3 regions of the Noviherbaspirillum sp. L7-7A genome follow, and region 1 is predicted to be linked to each of the others. Evidence: predicted binding sites of a transcription regulator. Region 1 holds the regulator's gene; each other region holds the start of a gene.
What was found. The regulator LexA, encoded in region 1, represses DNA repair genes until DNA is damaged. The targets are predictions, from matches to a motif close to ACTGTATNNNNATACAGT.
Positions count from the first base shown of each region.

Region 2: a site for LexA is predicted at 1,851-1,868, ahead of imuA (translesion DNA synthesis-associated protein ImuA). Genes of this name have one in related genera too.
Region 3: a site for LexA is predicted at 2,664-2,681, ahead of recA (recombinase RecA). Genes of this name have one in related genera too.

Region 1 is NZ_JAHQRJ010000001.1:716,386-721,318, reverse strand. Features, by position in the region: gene KTQ42_RS03265 (replicative DNA helicase) at 1-877, opposite strand, end outside; gene KTQ42_RS03260 (MarR family transcriptional regulator) at 1,024-1,467, shown strand; gene rplI (50S ribosomal protein L9) at 1,581-2,033, opposite strand; gene rpsR (30S ribosomal protein S18) at 2,059-2,343, opposite strand; gene priB (primosomal replication protein N) at 2,345-2,665, opposite strand; gene rpsF (30S ribosomal protein S6) at 2,687-3,055, opposite strand; gene lexA (transcriptional repressor LexA) at 3,325-3,981, shown strand; gene KTQ42_RS03230 (RNA methyltransferase) at 4,311-4,933, opposite strand, start outside.
Region 2 is NZ_JAHQRJ010000001.1:1,494,121-1,499,053, reverse strand. Features, by position in the region: gene KTQ42_RS06740 (hypothetical protein) at 1-264, shown strand, start outside; gene KTQ42_RS06735 (hypothetical protein) at 392-1,744, shown strand; gene imuA (translesion DNA synthesis-associated protein ImuA) at 1,918-2,673, shown strand; gene KTQ42_RS06725 (DNA polymerase Y family protein) at 2,678-4,072, shown strand; gene KTQ42_RS06720 (error-prone DNA polymerase) at 4,069-4,933, shown strand, end outside.
Region 3 is NZ_JAHQRJ010000001.1:2,501,411-2,506,343, reverse strand. Features, by position in the region: gene KTQ42_RS11335 (sensor histidine kinase) at 1-934, opposite strand, end outside; gene KTQ42_RS11330 (response regulator transcription factor) at 940-1,638, opposite strand; one part of gene KTQ42_RS11325 (IS5 family transposase) at 1,746-2,070, shown strand; one part of gene KTQ42_RS11325 (IS5 family transposase) at 2,070-2,506, shown strand; gene recA (recombinase RecA) at 2,747-3,835, shown strand; gene KTQ42_RS11315 (hypothetical protein) at 4,459-4,725, shown strand; gene KTQ42_RS11310 (hypothetical protein) at 4,716-4,928, opposite strand.

The DNA.
Region 1 (4,933 bases):
TCGCATGGGTCAGGCGCGGCCAGTCCTCGTCGGCCAGCCGGCCGGTGCGCAGCCTGTGCTGGTCGAGCTTGCCCACCGAACCCAGCATACGCATGGCCAGCTGCGCGCCACCCATTTCCATCGAGAACACGGCCACCGGAAGGCCGCTGTCGATCGCCACGTTCTCGCCGATGTTGATCGAGAATGCCGTCTTGCCCATCGAAGGACGGCCGGCAACGATGATCAGGTCGCCCGGCTGCAGGCCGGAGGTCATGCGATCGAGGTCGACAAAACCGGTTGGCACGCCGGTGATGTCATTCTGGCTATCACGGTTGTACAGTTCGTCGATGCGCTCGACCACCTGGGTCAGCAGGGGCTGGATTTCCTGGAAGCCCTGGGCGCCGCGTGCGCCCTCCTCGGCAATGGCAAAAATCTTGGATTCCGCCTCGTCCAGCATCTGCTTGACTTCCTTGCCCTGCGGGTTGAAGGCGTCGCCGGAAATCTCGTCAGCCACCGTAATCAGTTTGCGCAGCACGCCACGGTCGCGCACGATCTCGGCATAGCGGCGGATATTGGCGGCAGATGGCGTGTTTTGCGCCAGCGCATTCAGGTAGCTGAGGCCACCCACTTCCTCTGCCTTGCCCGAAGAGGAAAGCGCCTCGTAGACAGTAATGACGTCCGCGGGGCGGGAATTATTGATTAATTTGACAATATGCTGGAAGATCAGGCGGTGATCGTACCGATAGAAATCTTCCTGGCTAACAAAATCGGCGATGCGGTCCCAGGCAGCATTGTCCAGAAGCAGACCGCCCAGCACGGACTGTTCTGCTTCAATGGAATGTGGCGGGACGCGGAGGGAATCGACTTGCGGATCGGGACGGCTATTCATGGCGCGCATTATACCTGCTCGCCGCAGGCCAAAGCAGCAGGCCAAGAATTCGCTCACCGAACTGTTTACGCTTCGATACGGTACTTGATCATCGGGTACTTGATAATTGGATGGCCCCTGTTTACATTGGCTGCTCCTTTCACCTGACGCCGCCCATGAGCCAACCTTACCGACTGGACAACTACACCCCGGATGAGAGCATCGGCTACCTGCTCAAACGCGCCGGCGGCCAATTGAGCACGACGATAGACCGCGCGCTTGCCGAGTTCGACATGACCCATGCCCAGCTCGGCATTTTTCTGCGCCTGCTGCACGGCCATGCCGACACGGCAGCCGACCTGGCACGGGAAATGGCCATTGATACCGGCGCAATGACGCGGGCGCTGGACCGGCTGGAGGAAAAGGGTTTCATACGGCGCCTGCGCAGCCATGCCGACCGGCGCATGGTGCAAGTCAGCCTGACGGACAAGGGCAAGAGCCTGGCCGACCAAATGACGCTGGTAGCCATCAATGCGCTCAACCATCACCTGCGTGACTTCACGCCCGATGAAGTCGCGCAATTCAAAGTCTTCCTGCGGCGGATGATAGGCAACAGCTGAGCCTTGACATGTTGCCCAGTGCTGCGCCTTCGCAACGGCGATGCAACGAATCAGGCAGGCAAAAAAAATGCCGGGGATCCCCGGCATTTTTTATCGGATAAGAATCCGCGGCATCAGGCGTGCTCGCCCTGCACTGCAACGGTCAGTTCAACCGCCACGTCGGTGTGCAGCGAAACGGTGACAGGATGCTCGCCGGTGGTCTTGATCGGACCTTGGGGCATGCGAACCTGCGCCTTTTCAACGGCAAAGCCCTGCTTGCTCAGCGCTTCGGCAACGTCTGCGTTGGTGACGGAACCGAACAGACGGCCGTCAACACCCGCTTTTTGCGAAATCTGAACGGTCAGGCCGTTCATCTTGTCGCCTTGCGCCTGGGCAGCTGCCAGCTTCTCGGCGGCGGCCTTTTCCAGGTCAGCGCGCTTGACTTCGAATTCAGCCACGGCGGCCTGGGTTGCACGGCGTGCCATGCGGTTAGGGATCAGGAAGTTACGTGCGTAACCGTCCTTGACGCGAACGACGTCGCCCAGATTGCCCAGATTGACGACTTTATCCAACAGAATGACTTGCATGTTTTTCTCCTATTCCAGTCGTCGATTACGCGTTGTGCAGATCGGTGTACGGCAGCAGCGCGAGATAGCGTGCGCGCTTGATTGCGGTGTCGACCTGACGCTGGTAGTGGGCACGGGTGCCGGTCAGGCGTGCCGGCATGATCTTGCCGTTTTCCTGGACGAAGTCCTTCAGGGTGTCGACGTCCTTGTAGTCCACCTGCTCGACCTTGGCGGCGGTGAAGCGGCAGAACTTCTTGCGCTTGAACAGGGGGTTCTGCTGCTTGCGCTTTTCCTTGAGCTTGCTCTTGTCGAATTTTTTACCGAATGCCATTTTAGGCTCCTGTATCTATATCACTATGTTGGTTGACTGCCTCGAAATCGCTGACATGAAACACGAGGCTTTTACTGTTGCGACTCTTGCGAGAGAGGAAGCCGGAAAACCGGTAGGTTCCGCCCAGGTCGGCATTGTGGAATCTTCCTGAAATCTCGCCAGCGGCAACCGCGGCGATTTCAAATTCCACCCGTCTGTCTATTTTCGCCTCGGTCTGCTGCGATACATGCAGCAAACGGGCGGAGACGATCGGGATGCCTGCCGGGGTGTAGCGCAGAACCTCGCGCTCGGCAATTGTTGCAACAAACTGAAACTGGTTCACGCTCCGGGAATATCCCTCGCCTTAGGCAGCGCTGGCTTCAGCGCGGTGGCTCTTGGCGGCGTCTTCCTTCTGCACTGCCTTCATCATCGGCGACGGGCTGGTTTCAGCGCGCTTCATCTTGACGGTCAGGTGACGCAGGACAGCGTCGTTGAACTTGAAGCCGGTTTCGATTTCGGCAAGCGTCTCGCTGTCGCATTCGATGTTCAGGCAAACATAGTGTGCCTTGGCAAGCTTCTGGATCATGTAAGCCATCTGGCGACGGCCCCAGTCTTCAACGCGGTGAACGATACCGCCGCGGGTGGTAACGATGCCCTTGTAACGCTCGATCATCGCCGGAACCTGCTCGCTCTGGTCCGGGTGAACGATAAATACGATTTCATAATGACGCATGAAAACTCCTTTTGGACTGATTGAAGAATCGCCCACCCCGGCGTCAAGACGAGTGTGGGAAGAGGAAAACCCGCGATCATACTAGAAAGCCCGATCCGACTCAAGCCGTTTAACTGCTCCGGCAAGATTTCCCTAATATATTCCGTTAAATGCAGCTAATTCGCGGGTTATACGCTTGCTTTTATACAGCCACTGTATAAAAATACAGGCTGTCATTCCAAACAGCTTTACAATTTCGGCACCCCGCTTCTTACAATCCAGGTGTTCCCATGATCAAACTTACCGCCCGCCAGGAACAGATACTCAAACTGATCCAGGATGCCATCGAAAACACCGGCTTTCCTCCCACCCGTGCTGAAATCGCCCAGATACTGGGTTTTCGTTCCGCGAATGCCGCCGAAGAACATCTGCAGGCGCTGGCCCGCAAGGGCGCCATTGAAATATCGCCTGGCACGTCGCGCGGCATCCGGCTGGTAGACGCCTCGCACGACAGAGCCGGCTTGCGTGGCATGGCGCCGGCATCACATCCGGCAGTCATGCACCTGAGCCTGCCCCTGGTCGGCCGGGTGGCTGCCGGTTCGCCCATCCTCGCGCAGGAACATATCGATGCGACCTATAGCGTCGACCCGTCGCTGTTCCGCAGCCGCCCCGACTATCTGCTGAAGGTACGCGGCATGTCGATGCGCGACGCCGGCATCATGGACGGCGACCTGCTGGCGGTGAAGAAGGCGGACAGCGCCAAGAACGGCGAGATCGTCGTCGCCCGTCTGGGAGATGATGTCACCGTAAAGCGCTACAAGAAGTCCGGGTCCGTGATCGAACTTCTTCCCGAAAACCCGGACTTTGAAACCATACGGGTACACCCGGGACGCGAAGAATTTGCGCTGGAAGGCCTTGCGGTGGGTTTGCTGCGCGCCTGGAGCTAGGACAGGCATCAGGGGCCGGCACTAGCTTCCTGCTAGCCAAGCCTGACCCCTGTCATTGCACTTCCGGTTGCTGCCTTACCGGTTATCGCAGCACTTACTGTCATATCGACCACCCGAAATCCGACCTGCACGTGGCACCAGCGGCCAGAATCTGCATGTTTGACATGGCCTTCAGTACTTAATGCCGGCTTGCCGGCAGGCTTGGATCGCGATTGCGGTTGCGGCTTGCATTGCCTGGCAAGTTAAGGAGCAGGACGCCTCGGCTGCTTGCCTTTGGCAGGCCTTGCAGCGGGCCCACGGCCCCGGCAGCCTGTGCGGCAAGACACCATTTAATCCGCTTGACCATTGTGTCGTCCCTTGCCTTCATTCAAAGGCGCTTCGCCCTGCTGCGCAGCCGCTGCCGCATTCCGTCCCTGCCCTCTTCTTCCCGGCTCCGCCTGCAATATCTGGCGGGCGATGCCGCGCAGGATGTTGACCTCTTCTGTTTCAAGACCGCTACGGGCGAACATGCGCTTGATGCGCGGCATCAGCTTCTTGGGACTGGCGGGGTTCAAAAAGCCGAGATGAACGAGGGCTTCTTCCAGATGCGCATACATGCCGTCGATCTGGACCCTGTCCGCCGCCTCGCCGCGAAATCCCACACCCGCCTCCGGCAATGCATCGCCGAGCGAAGCGAGCCGGCACTCATAGGCAAGCACCTGCACCGCCTGCGCCAGATTGAGCGACGAGTAGTCGGGATTGGCCGGGATGTTGATCAGCACATTGCAGCGCTGCACCACCTCGTTGGGCAGCCCGAAGCGCTCATTGCCAAACAATACCGCTGCCTTCAGGCCTTCGTCCGCCGTCAGATGGGCAGCCATGCCGCGCGGCGTCAGCACGGGCGGCGAGTATTCCCGCAAGCGGGCGCTGACCGCGGCAGCGAAGTTGCAGCCGGCCAGTGCCTCATCGACCG
Region 2 (4,933 bases), 780 kb from region 1:
GAAATAAATGGATTTTTCTTCAAGAGAAACGTCCTTGGCAATAAGGATGCTGCTCTGGAAAAACAAAAGCCATTCCAGGATGTTCCGCCAAGCAACGGCGTGGGAAATGTCGTGCAAAGCACGGCCTTGCAATTTAATGATGTCGATGCCGTGAGCGCGTTACTGGCATCAAACGGCGCGCCGGAATCCTTGCCCGACCGATCCGGCGAAATGCGATCGCTGCTTCAGGAAAACGGTTTGCGCAATCGTCCCCTGATGGTTTGAATTAGCCGAACCAGCTTTCCATTTGGGTTACACAGCCGCTCCATGCGGCTGGCCAGCGGCATTCAAGGTAACTCATCCGAGTCAATCAATAACATCGGCCAGTTGCTCAATGCTTACTGGAACGCCGATGATTACCCATACCACTCCCACTGCAACCGAGAAAAAAGTCACTCTTTCCATTCAGGATGATGAGGTCAAATGCAGCCATCTTCAGGATCTGGTGACCGGCGCGGTGGATGGTGACAGGCTGCGGGGCGTTTATCAGGTCGCCAATGTCAGCCTGTATCTGCAACCCAGGTCGGATGCCATCATCAGACGCGTTTTTTCCCGTGGCGAAATCGATAACGAACGTGCAGTTGTCAAAAGGGCGCTGCTTCAGGCTGCAAGCAACCTCACCCCTGAACGACTGAAACGGATGGGTTCTCCAGGCCGTTTGGCAGTGCAAAGACTGCAACAACGGGCTGCCCGTACAGGCCGGCATGATATCAAGGTGGCCCATGTTTCCAGCGATATCACTTTCCTCGCCAGTAGTGGCAGAAAGCGTTCCTTTCTGCATTCACCGGCCAAGCCGGTCAAATCTTCCAGTTTGCGCAAGACCGGCGCCGCCGGTTTGGCCGCTACACATATTGATCATCGTATCCGGCTTCTGCATTTCTGCGTAAGCGCCGGGACGCTGGAAAGCCTGCCGGTGCTGCTGCGCCAGCCGCAGGACCAGAATCAGGATATGAAAACAATTTCTTGCTGTATTGCCTTGTTCACGGCAGCTGTGGCCAGTTTTATTGCTGAAGAGAAGAATGTTCAGGGTGTTGACAAGGGCAAGCTTTTTGATTGTCTGCGTGCGTCGATGAAAGGGGATTTGCCGTATGTGTTCATCGACCGTTGGCAACTAGCAAGAAAGAATGGCCTAATCAATGAGCGCAGTTTCGAATGGGTTGCTGCGGTTGACTGGTTGGTCGATGGCTTGCGACCGGATAAACAACTGCCATCCAAGTGTGCGCGCAAGCCAAGGAGCCCGCGGTCTCCTGCATGTTCCTCTCCATCCAGGTTACCGTTGCAACCCGAGTTTTCCCCCTTGCCGGTCCGGCAGCCAAGTCATGCAATGTCATTTCAGCCAGGGCGTCAGGCGGTAACTTTCCGCATCCCGGTATTGCCGGATAGCCCCAGCCGGTTTGTCCTCATGGCAAATAATGGACGTAACGTGCAGGCACCTAAAGTAAATCGTGCAACAAAATTGCAGATAAGTCGATCTGCAGCAAACCGCCATGAGAAACCTATGCCGCCTGTTGCGCGCAGCACGGAAAAGGCAGAAAAAGCAGCCAGGATAGCTGGTAAGCGGAACGTTCCCGCCATCGCCAGGCGTCAGCAAACGCTGGAGGACATGCTTTATCTGGTCAGCATCGGGAAATCCGTGTCGCAGACCATCATCACTGCCGATGCCATGCCCATGCCAATAAAGGAAGAGGAGAATGCCAGCATATGACACTGGCATACCACTACAAAACTGTCTTTTCTTGTGCTTCTGTTTGATTTCGTACAAAAATTATTAATGTTTCCTGGATGAATGCTGCTGAACTGACATGAGTTATACTGTATATTTGTACAGTAAAAGCACGCCTGTGCGTACGTGCATCATGACATTACCAGGAGTCGCTCATGTCCGGGTTAACCTTACGCACCATGTCGGCTGCCGCAGTCAGCGCTGCGCTCGACAGGAATATTGCCCATTCCGTCTGGCGGGCCAACCAGATGGGTTCATGCCAGGCCGCCGTCACCGCTACGGGCTATGCAAGCCTGGACCGGGAATTGCCTAACGGCGGTTGGCCTTCCTCCACGCTGATCGAACTATTGCTGCAGCAGGCAGGCATCGGGGAGATGCGCCTGTTGAAGCCTGCCTTGTGTGCGATAGGCAAACAGCGCCGTATCGTCATGGTGCAGCCGCCGCATTTGCCGCAGGCAGCGGCCTGGTCTCATTGGGGACTGCCCGCTGACCGATTCCTATGGCTCAAAACTGCCAGTACCGCGGATGCGCTCTGGAGCGCGGAGCAGATACTGCGTAATGGCAGTTGCGGCGCCTTGCTGTTCTGGCAGCCGCAAATCCGTACCGAGGCGCTGCGTCGTCTGCATCTGGCGGCGCAGGGGTCGACAACCATGTTCTGGATGCTGCGTCCGCTGTCGGCGGCCGAACAGGCGTCGCCGGCGCCCTTGCGACTGGCGTTGCGGCCGGCGCCGGCTGGCATCGCCATTGACATCATCAAGCGACGCGGCCCGGTAGTCGACCGGCCTGTTTACCTGGCACTCAGGCCAGATGCCGCGCCTTCCCTCACATCGACCCGTTCCCATCATGCGTCTATGGATAGGCATGCACTTGCCGTTGTTGCCACTCGAAGTATTTCGCCTGCGCTGGTCTGAGGCATTGGATCTGACGCCCAACGTGGTGGTCGAGCATGGCCAGGTGATTGCCTTCTGCGAATGTGCGCGCCAGGCGGGCATACGTACCGGCATGCGCAGCGGGGGCGTGACTGCCCTGGCCCCGGACGCCAAACTGCACCAGCGTGACGGCGAGCGTGAACGCAGTGCACTGGATGGTGTCGCGCTGAGCCTCTTGCAATACACCCCGGAAGTAGCCATGGTGGATGCGGCCAGCCTGGTGCTGGATGTCAGTGCCAGCCTGGCTGCCTTTGGCGGCCGTCTTGCATTATGCCGCCGGGTGCGGGGCAGTGTGATGCAAATGGGTTACTCGGCCAGGCTCGGCATGGCGCCTACCGCGCAGGCCGCCTTGCTGTTTGCCCATGCTGCGCAGATCAGGTTGCGCCGTAGCGTTCGCCAGCCTGGCATGGTGCGCCGGCTGGACGCCTTGCCGACCATGTTGCTGCCGGCTACCAAGCCGCATGCCGACTGGCTCGATGGCATTGGCTGCACGACCCTGGGCCAGTTGCGCAGTTTGCCGCGCGCGGGCTTGCAGCGTCGCTGTGGCGCAGCGTTGATCGAACAGTTGGATAAGGCATACGGCGAAGCGCCCGAACTGTATGACTGGGTGGAGGCGCCACAACAGTTCGATACCCGGCTTGAGCTGCCGGAACGGGTGGAGCAGGCAGAGGCGGTATTGTTCGCCGCGCGTCGGCTGGTACTGCAGATGGTGGGATGGTTGAATGCCCGGCAACTGGCCGTGTCGTGCTTTGTACTTTTGCTGGAACATGAGCGCGGCCGGCAGGCGGTGGCGCCAAGCGCACTTGAAATCACGCTGGCTGAAGCCGCATGGCGTGAAGATCACCTGGTGCGGCTGCTCAAGGAGCGGCTGGGACGCCTGGAACTGACTGGGCCTGTGATCGCACTTCGGCTGGTGGCAAGCCGTCTGCAAGCCATGGCGCCGCCAACCGAGTCGCTGTTTCCCGAGCCGGGTGGCAGTGCGGCGGACTATCACCGCTTGATTGAGCTGTTGACCGCTCGCCTTGGCAAGGAAAATGTATTGATGCCAGCGCCGGTTGCTGATTATCGACCGGAGATCGGGAATCATTGGCTGCCTGCAGGCCCGTCAGCGGCCAAGCCGCTTGCGCCGCCCGATGTGGAGCGTCCGTTCTGGCTGCTGGAAAAGCCTTTGCCCTTGCTGTTGCGCGATCATCGGCCATTTTATGGTTCCCCACTGAAATTGCTCACTTCACCGGAACGCATAGAAAGTGGCTGGTGGGACGCCAATTGTGCGGTGCGCGACTATTTCATGGCGCAGGGTGAAGACCAGGCCTGCTACTGGATCTACCGGGAGCGTATGGGGGAAGAGTGGCGCTGGTTTCTGCATGGGCTGTTTGCATGAGCAAGGCGCAGTCCGAATTGCCGCTCCAGGCTGGCGCCATGCCTTTGCCAGACTATGCGGAACTGCAGTGCGCATCCAACTTCAGCTTTCTGCGCGGCGCTTCCCATCCTGAGGAACTGGTGGCGCGGGCAGTGCAGCTGGGCTATAGCGCCCTGGCATTGACGGATGAATGTTCGCTATCCGGTGTGGTACGTGCCCATGTGGAAGCGAAGAAGCATGATTTTCATTTGTTGATCGGCAGTCAGCTGCAGGTGGGCGATATGCGGTTAATTGCGCTGGCGAAGAATCGGGAGGGTTACGGCAATCTGTGCGAACTGATTACGCTGGCCCGCACGCGGGTGGAAAAGGGCCACTATCTGCTGCATCCCGATGACCTGGCCGCGCCCCAGGACAAGCTGGCCCATTTGCGCGGCCTGCCGGATTGCGAGCTGTTGCTGTCGCCGGCTTATGGCGTGGACGTTGCGACACTGGTGCGGCAGGTGCAATGGATGCGCGAGACCTTTGGCGCCCGGGCCACGCTGGCGCTGACACTGCTGCACCAGGGAAAAGATGAAGTGCATCGGGCCCAGCTCCAGGCAGTGGCGGCCGAATATGGCATGGCGCTGGCGGCAACCGGCGACGTCTGCATGCATGTGCGTTCCAGAAAGCCTTTGCAGGATGTGCTGACCGCTATCCGCATAGGTAAGCCGGTCGCCGAATGCGGCTATGCGCTGGCCCAGAATGCCGAGCAGCATTTGCGCGCACGGCTGCGGCTGGCCAATCTGTATTCCGAGGAGGCGCTGGCCGAAACCGTGCGGCTGGCGCGACGCTGTACCTTTTCGCTGGATGAATTGCGTTATGAATATCCGGATGAGCTGGTGC
Region 3 (4,933 bases), 1.8 Mb from region 1:
TGGCCGACTCCGAGCTCTTGGCCAGCTGCTCCAGCGAGCGGTGTATCTCTTCGGCGCTGGTCTGGCGCAGCGCCAGCTCGGACTGCATGCGCATGCCGGCCAGGGGCGTCTTCATCTGGTGCGCCGCATCGGCGATGAAGCGCTTCTGCATCTGCAGGCTCTGCGACAGCTGCTCCAGCATGTAGTTGAGCGAGCCGACCAGCGGCGTGATCTCTTCCGGCACATGGCTTGAATCGATGGGGGAGAGGTCATCGGTGCGGCGGGCGCGGATGTGCTGCTGCAGCTCGGCCAGCGGCTTCAGGCCGCGCGACAATGCAAACCACACCAGCGCCAGCGCAATCGGCAGGATGATGAATTCCGGCAGGATCACGCCCTTGATGATCTGGTTGGCCAGTTCGGCGCGCTTGTCCAGGGTTTCGCCGACCTGCACCAGCGCCAGCCGGCGTTCGGCATCGGGCGCGCTCGGCGGTAGGGTCACATAGACATAGGCAATGCGGATGTCGGTATTGCGCAGGCTGGCATACCGCAGCTGGACCGACCACGGCGACACGTCTTCCTCTTCCTTCGGCGCCGGCAGCTCGAAGTCGCCATCGATGACCGCGCCGTCCGGCGAACGCACCTGGTAATAGACGTTGTCGACGTCATCGGCCCGCAGCAGGTCGCGCGCTGCCGCCGGCAGCGGCACCGTCAGCTGGCCCTTGATTTCCTTGACCTGCTGCGCCAGCACCGTCACCCGGTCGTCCAGCGCGCGGTCGAATGGCTGGTTGGCGATGTTCTTGGCCACCACATAGGTAATTGCGATGCTGATGGGCCACAGCAGCAGCAGCGGCACCAGCATCCAGTCCAGGATTTCCCCAAACAGCGAGCGCTGCATGGTTTCTTCCGCCTGGTCGAACCCTGCCGTGGCGGAGGCGGGCGGCGGCGCCGGTTTCATGCCTGTCAACTGGCGGAGGCAGGCGGTTGCGCCGATTCGCTGTACTTCTCCAGGCAATAGCCCAGCCCGCGCACGGTGGCGATGCGCACGCCGCCCGTCTCGATTTTCTTCCTCAGGCGGTGCACATAGACCTCGATCGCATTGTTGCTGACTTCCTCGCCCCATTCGCACATGTGGTCCACCAGCTGCTCCTTGGACACCAGGCGGCCGGTGCGCTGCAGCAGCACTTCCAGCAAGCCCAGTTCGCGCGCCGACAGGTCCAGCATCTGGTCGTTGATGTAGGCGATGCGGCCAACCTGGTCGTAGCATAGCGGCCCATGGCGGATCACGGTCGGCCCGCCGCCGACGCCGCGCCGGACTAGCGCCCGCACCCGGGCTTCCAGCTCGGACAGGGCGAACGGCTTGGCCATGAAGTCGTCGGCGCCCAGGTCCAGGCCCTTGACCCGCTGGTCAATGGAGTCGTTGGCGGTAAGGATCAGCACCGGCAGCCGCGAGTTGCGCGCCCGCAGCCGGCGCAGCACTTCCAGCCCGCTCATCTTGGGCAGGCCGAGGTCGAGGATCAGCAGGTCGAAATCCTGGGTGGAGAGTGCGGAATCGGCTTCCTGGCCGGTCTTGACGCAGTCGGTCGCATAGCCCGACTGGCGCAGGGAACGGGTCAGGCCATCGGCCAGCACGCCGTCATCTTCAGCTAACAGAATACGCATGGTAAAACGGTGTCCCCTCTAGGGCGTGTCATCAATTGAACTCTCGGAAATTTGCCCAGTCATTAGCACGTTGAAGTAATGGTTGGGGCGCGTAGCGCTGAGAAGTGATGAGAAGACGTTATGGATTAAGGGATGACCAGTGGGAGCGGCTCAAGGAATGGCTGCCTGGTCGGGAAGGACATGTGGGCCGCACGGCCAAGGACAATCGCCTGTTTGTCGAGGCGGTGCTATATCGCTACCGGGCAGGCATTCCCTGGCGCGATCTGCCGGAGCGGTTTGGGGATTTCCGGGTCATCCATACCCGGCACACTCGCTGGAGCAAAAGCGGCGTCTGGCAACGCATATTCGAGGCGCTAGCGGCCGATGCCGACAATGAATACGCCATGATCGATTCGACCATCGTGCGTGCGCATCAACACAGCGCAGGCGCGAAAAAAGGGGGGCCGAAGTCCAGGCAATCGGGCGCAGCCGTGGCGGGCTGAGCACGAAAATCCACGCCACCGTCGATGCGCTGGGCAATCCCACCGGATTTCATCTGACGCCGGGGCAGGCGCATGATTTGGACGGTGCAGATGCGTTATTGCCCGGCACGCCAGCGGCCACGGTCATTGCCGACAAAGCGTACGATGCCCAGGAGCGGGTCATTGATCGGTTGCTCGACGCTGGCAAAAACGTCGTGATTCCGCCCAAGCGCTGCCGCAAGCAGCCGCGCGACTACGACAAGCACCTGTACCGGGCACGGCATCTGATTGAGCAATTCTTCAACAAGCTCAAGCAATATCGCAGCATTGCTACCCGCTACGACAAAACCGCCCGCAACTTCCTTGGCGCTATCCATCTCGCTGCCGCTGTTGTCTGGCTCAATTGATGACACGCCCTAGTTGGCGCCAGTCTATTGTCTTTTTATCTACCCGGCAATAAATCTGTCGAACATCGAACAACTATCAATGAATCGGCAGATTTTCAGCGAACATTTAGTGTACTGTCTCGGTCCATAAAAAACCCAGGTTTAGCTTGCATAAAGTACTGGATTTTTGTACAGTACTGGCTGTGAAATAAATTCGTTGAATCAGACTATCCATCGTTGATCTCACGCTGAAAGAAATTTATGGACGACAAGAAAGCAGCAATCTCCGGCTCGGACAAATCCAAGGCACTTGCTGCCGCGCTGGCCCAGATCGAAAAGCAGTTTGGCAAGGGCTCCGTCATGCGCATGGCTGACGGCGCGGTGGTCGAGGAAGTGCAGACCGTCTCCACCGGTTCTCTGGGCCTGGACATTGCGCTCGGCGTAGGCGGCCTGCCGCGCGGCCGGGTGGTGGAAATCTACGGTCCGGAATCCTCGGGCAAGACCACGCTGACGCTGCAGACCATTGCGCAGATGCAGAAAATGGGCGGTACCTGCGCCTTTATCGATGCCGAGCATGCGCTGGACGTGGTGTATGCGCAAAAGCTGGGCATCAACCTGCAGGAACTGCTGATTTCCCAACCGGACACCGGCGAGCAGGCATTGGAAATCTGCGACGCGCTGGTGCGTTCCGGCGGCGTCGACCTGATCGTGGTCGACTCGGTGGCGGCACTGACGCCGCGCGCCGAAATCGAAGGCGACATGGGTGATTCCCTGCCTGGCCTGCAGGCGCGCCTGATGTCGCAAGCGCTGCGCAAGCTGACCGGCTCCATCAACCGCACCAACACCCTGGTGATCTTCATCAACCAGATCCGCATGAAGATCGGCGTGATGTTCGGCAATCCGGAAACCACCACCGGTGGCAATGCGCTGAAATTCTATGCATCCGTGCGACTGGACATTCGCCGTACCGGCTCGATCAAGTCGGGCGATGAGGTGATCGGCAATGAGACCAAGGTCAAGGTCGTGAAGAACAAGATCGCGCCGCCGTTCAAGGAAGCGCACTTCGACATCCTGTACGGAGAAGGCACTTCCCGCGAAGGCGAGATCCTGGACTTGGGCGCAGATGCGAAGATCGTTGAAAAGTCGGGCGCCTGGTATAGCTACAATGGCGAGCGCATCGGCCAGGGCAAGGACAATGCGCGTAATTTCCTGAAAGAGCGTCCGGAACTGGCGCTGGAAATTGAAAACAAGGTGCGTGCTTCGCTGGGCGTGCCGCTGTTGCCGGTGCCTAAGGGTATGGAAGCAGGCAAGGCCGCGCGTGAAGTGAAGGAAGCCGGCGCCGCCGAATAAGGCGGGGAGGGTGTCGATCTTTGGTCGCTGCTTTCCTGTGCAAGCCAGTTTTTTTGGAATAAGGAAGCCCGCTGGAGACAGTGGGCTTTTTTTATTCTTGTATGGCTTGGGGATGTGAGGATTGATGAAAGCGTAAGCTGCCGTTGCCGTTGCCGTTGCCGTTGCCGTTGCCGTTGCCGTTGCCGTTGTTTTTGACGTACGCGCAGCGACAGTTGCTGTTGAAGTTGAAGTTGAAGTTGCCGTTGCAGTGAAGTCCCGTTGAGCGCGCCGTGACGGCGATGCCTGAAGCGGATAAGGTGCGGCGTCTGTCTGAGCGAAGCGCAGCGTAGCGAGTTTAGCCGCGCCCCGCTTCAGGCGTCGACGGCACGGGAACCCCGCGCAGCGGGGCGCGATCACCGGGTCGCCTTTTCTTGCCTACTTCTTTTGGCGAAGCAAAAGAAGTAGGTCGCCTGCCGGGGCGAACACCCGGCCTGGTCATGACGACAGTGCAGTCAGGTTGCTTCACCAGCCGTAAAGACGTCACTGCGAAGCAGCCGTTGCTTTTGAAGTTTGAAGTTTGAAGTTTCAATACGAACGTCAACATCAACACCGACAGTGCTGCCCGTGCCTTGCCGGGTGACGCAATGCGGATGCACTGCCGTGGAGACAAGCCGGGAATCCGTCCCGGCGGCCGGGTCACTTTTTTTGCTTCGCCAAAAAAAGTAACCAAAAAAAGGCGACCCGGTGATCGCGCCCCGCTGCGCGGGGTTCCCGTGACGGCGCCCTCAATGGGACTTCACTGCAACGGCAACGGCAACGGCAACGGCAACGGCAACGGCAACGGCAACGGCAACGCCAACGGCAGCGGCAGCGGCAGCGGCAGCGGCAGCGGCAACTGTCGCTACGCGTAACTGCAACTGCAACTGTCGCTACGCGTAACTGCAACTGCAACTGCAACTGCAACTGCAACTGCAACTGCAACTGCAACTGCAACTGCAACTGCAACTGCAACTGCAACTGCAACTGCAACTGCAACTGCAACTGCAACTGCAACTGCAACTGCAACTGCAACTGCAACTGCAACTGCAACTGCAAGGACGGCTTCGAAAGCCACGGCCC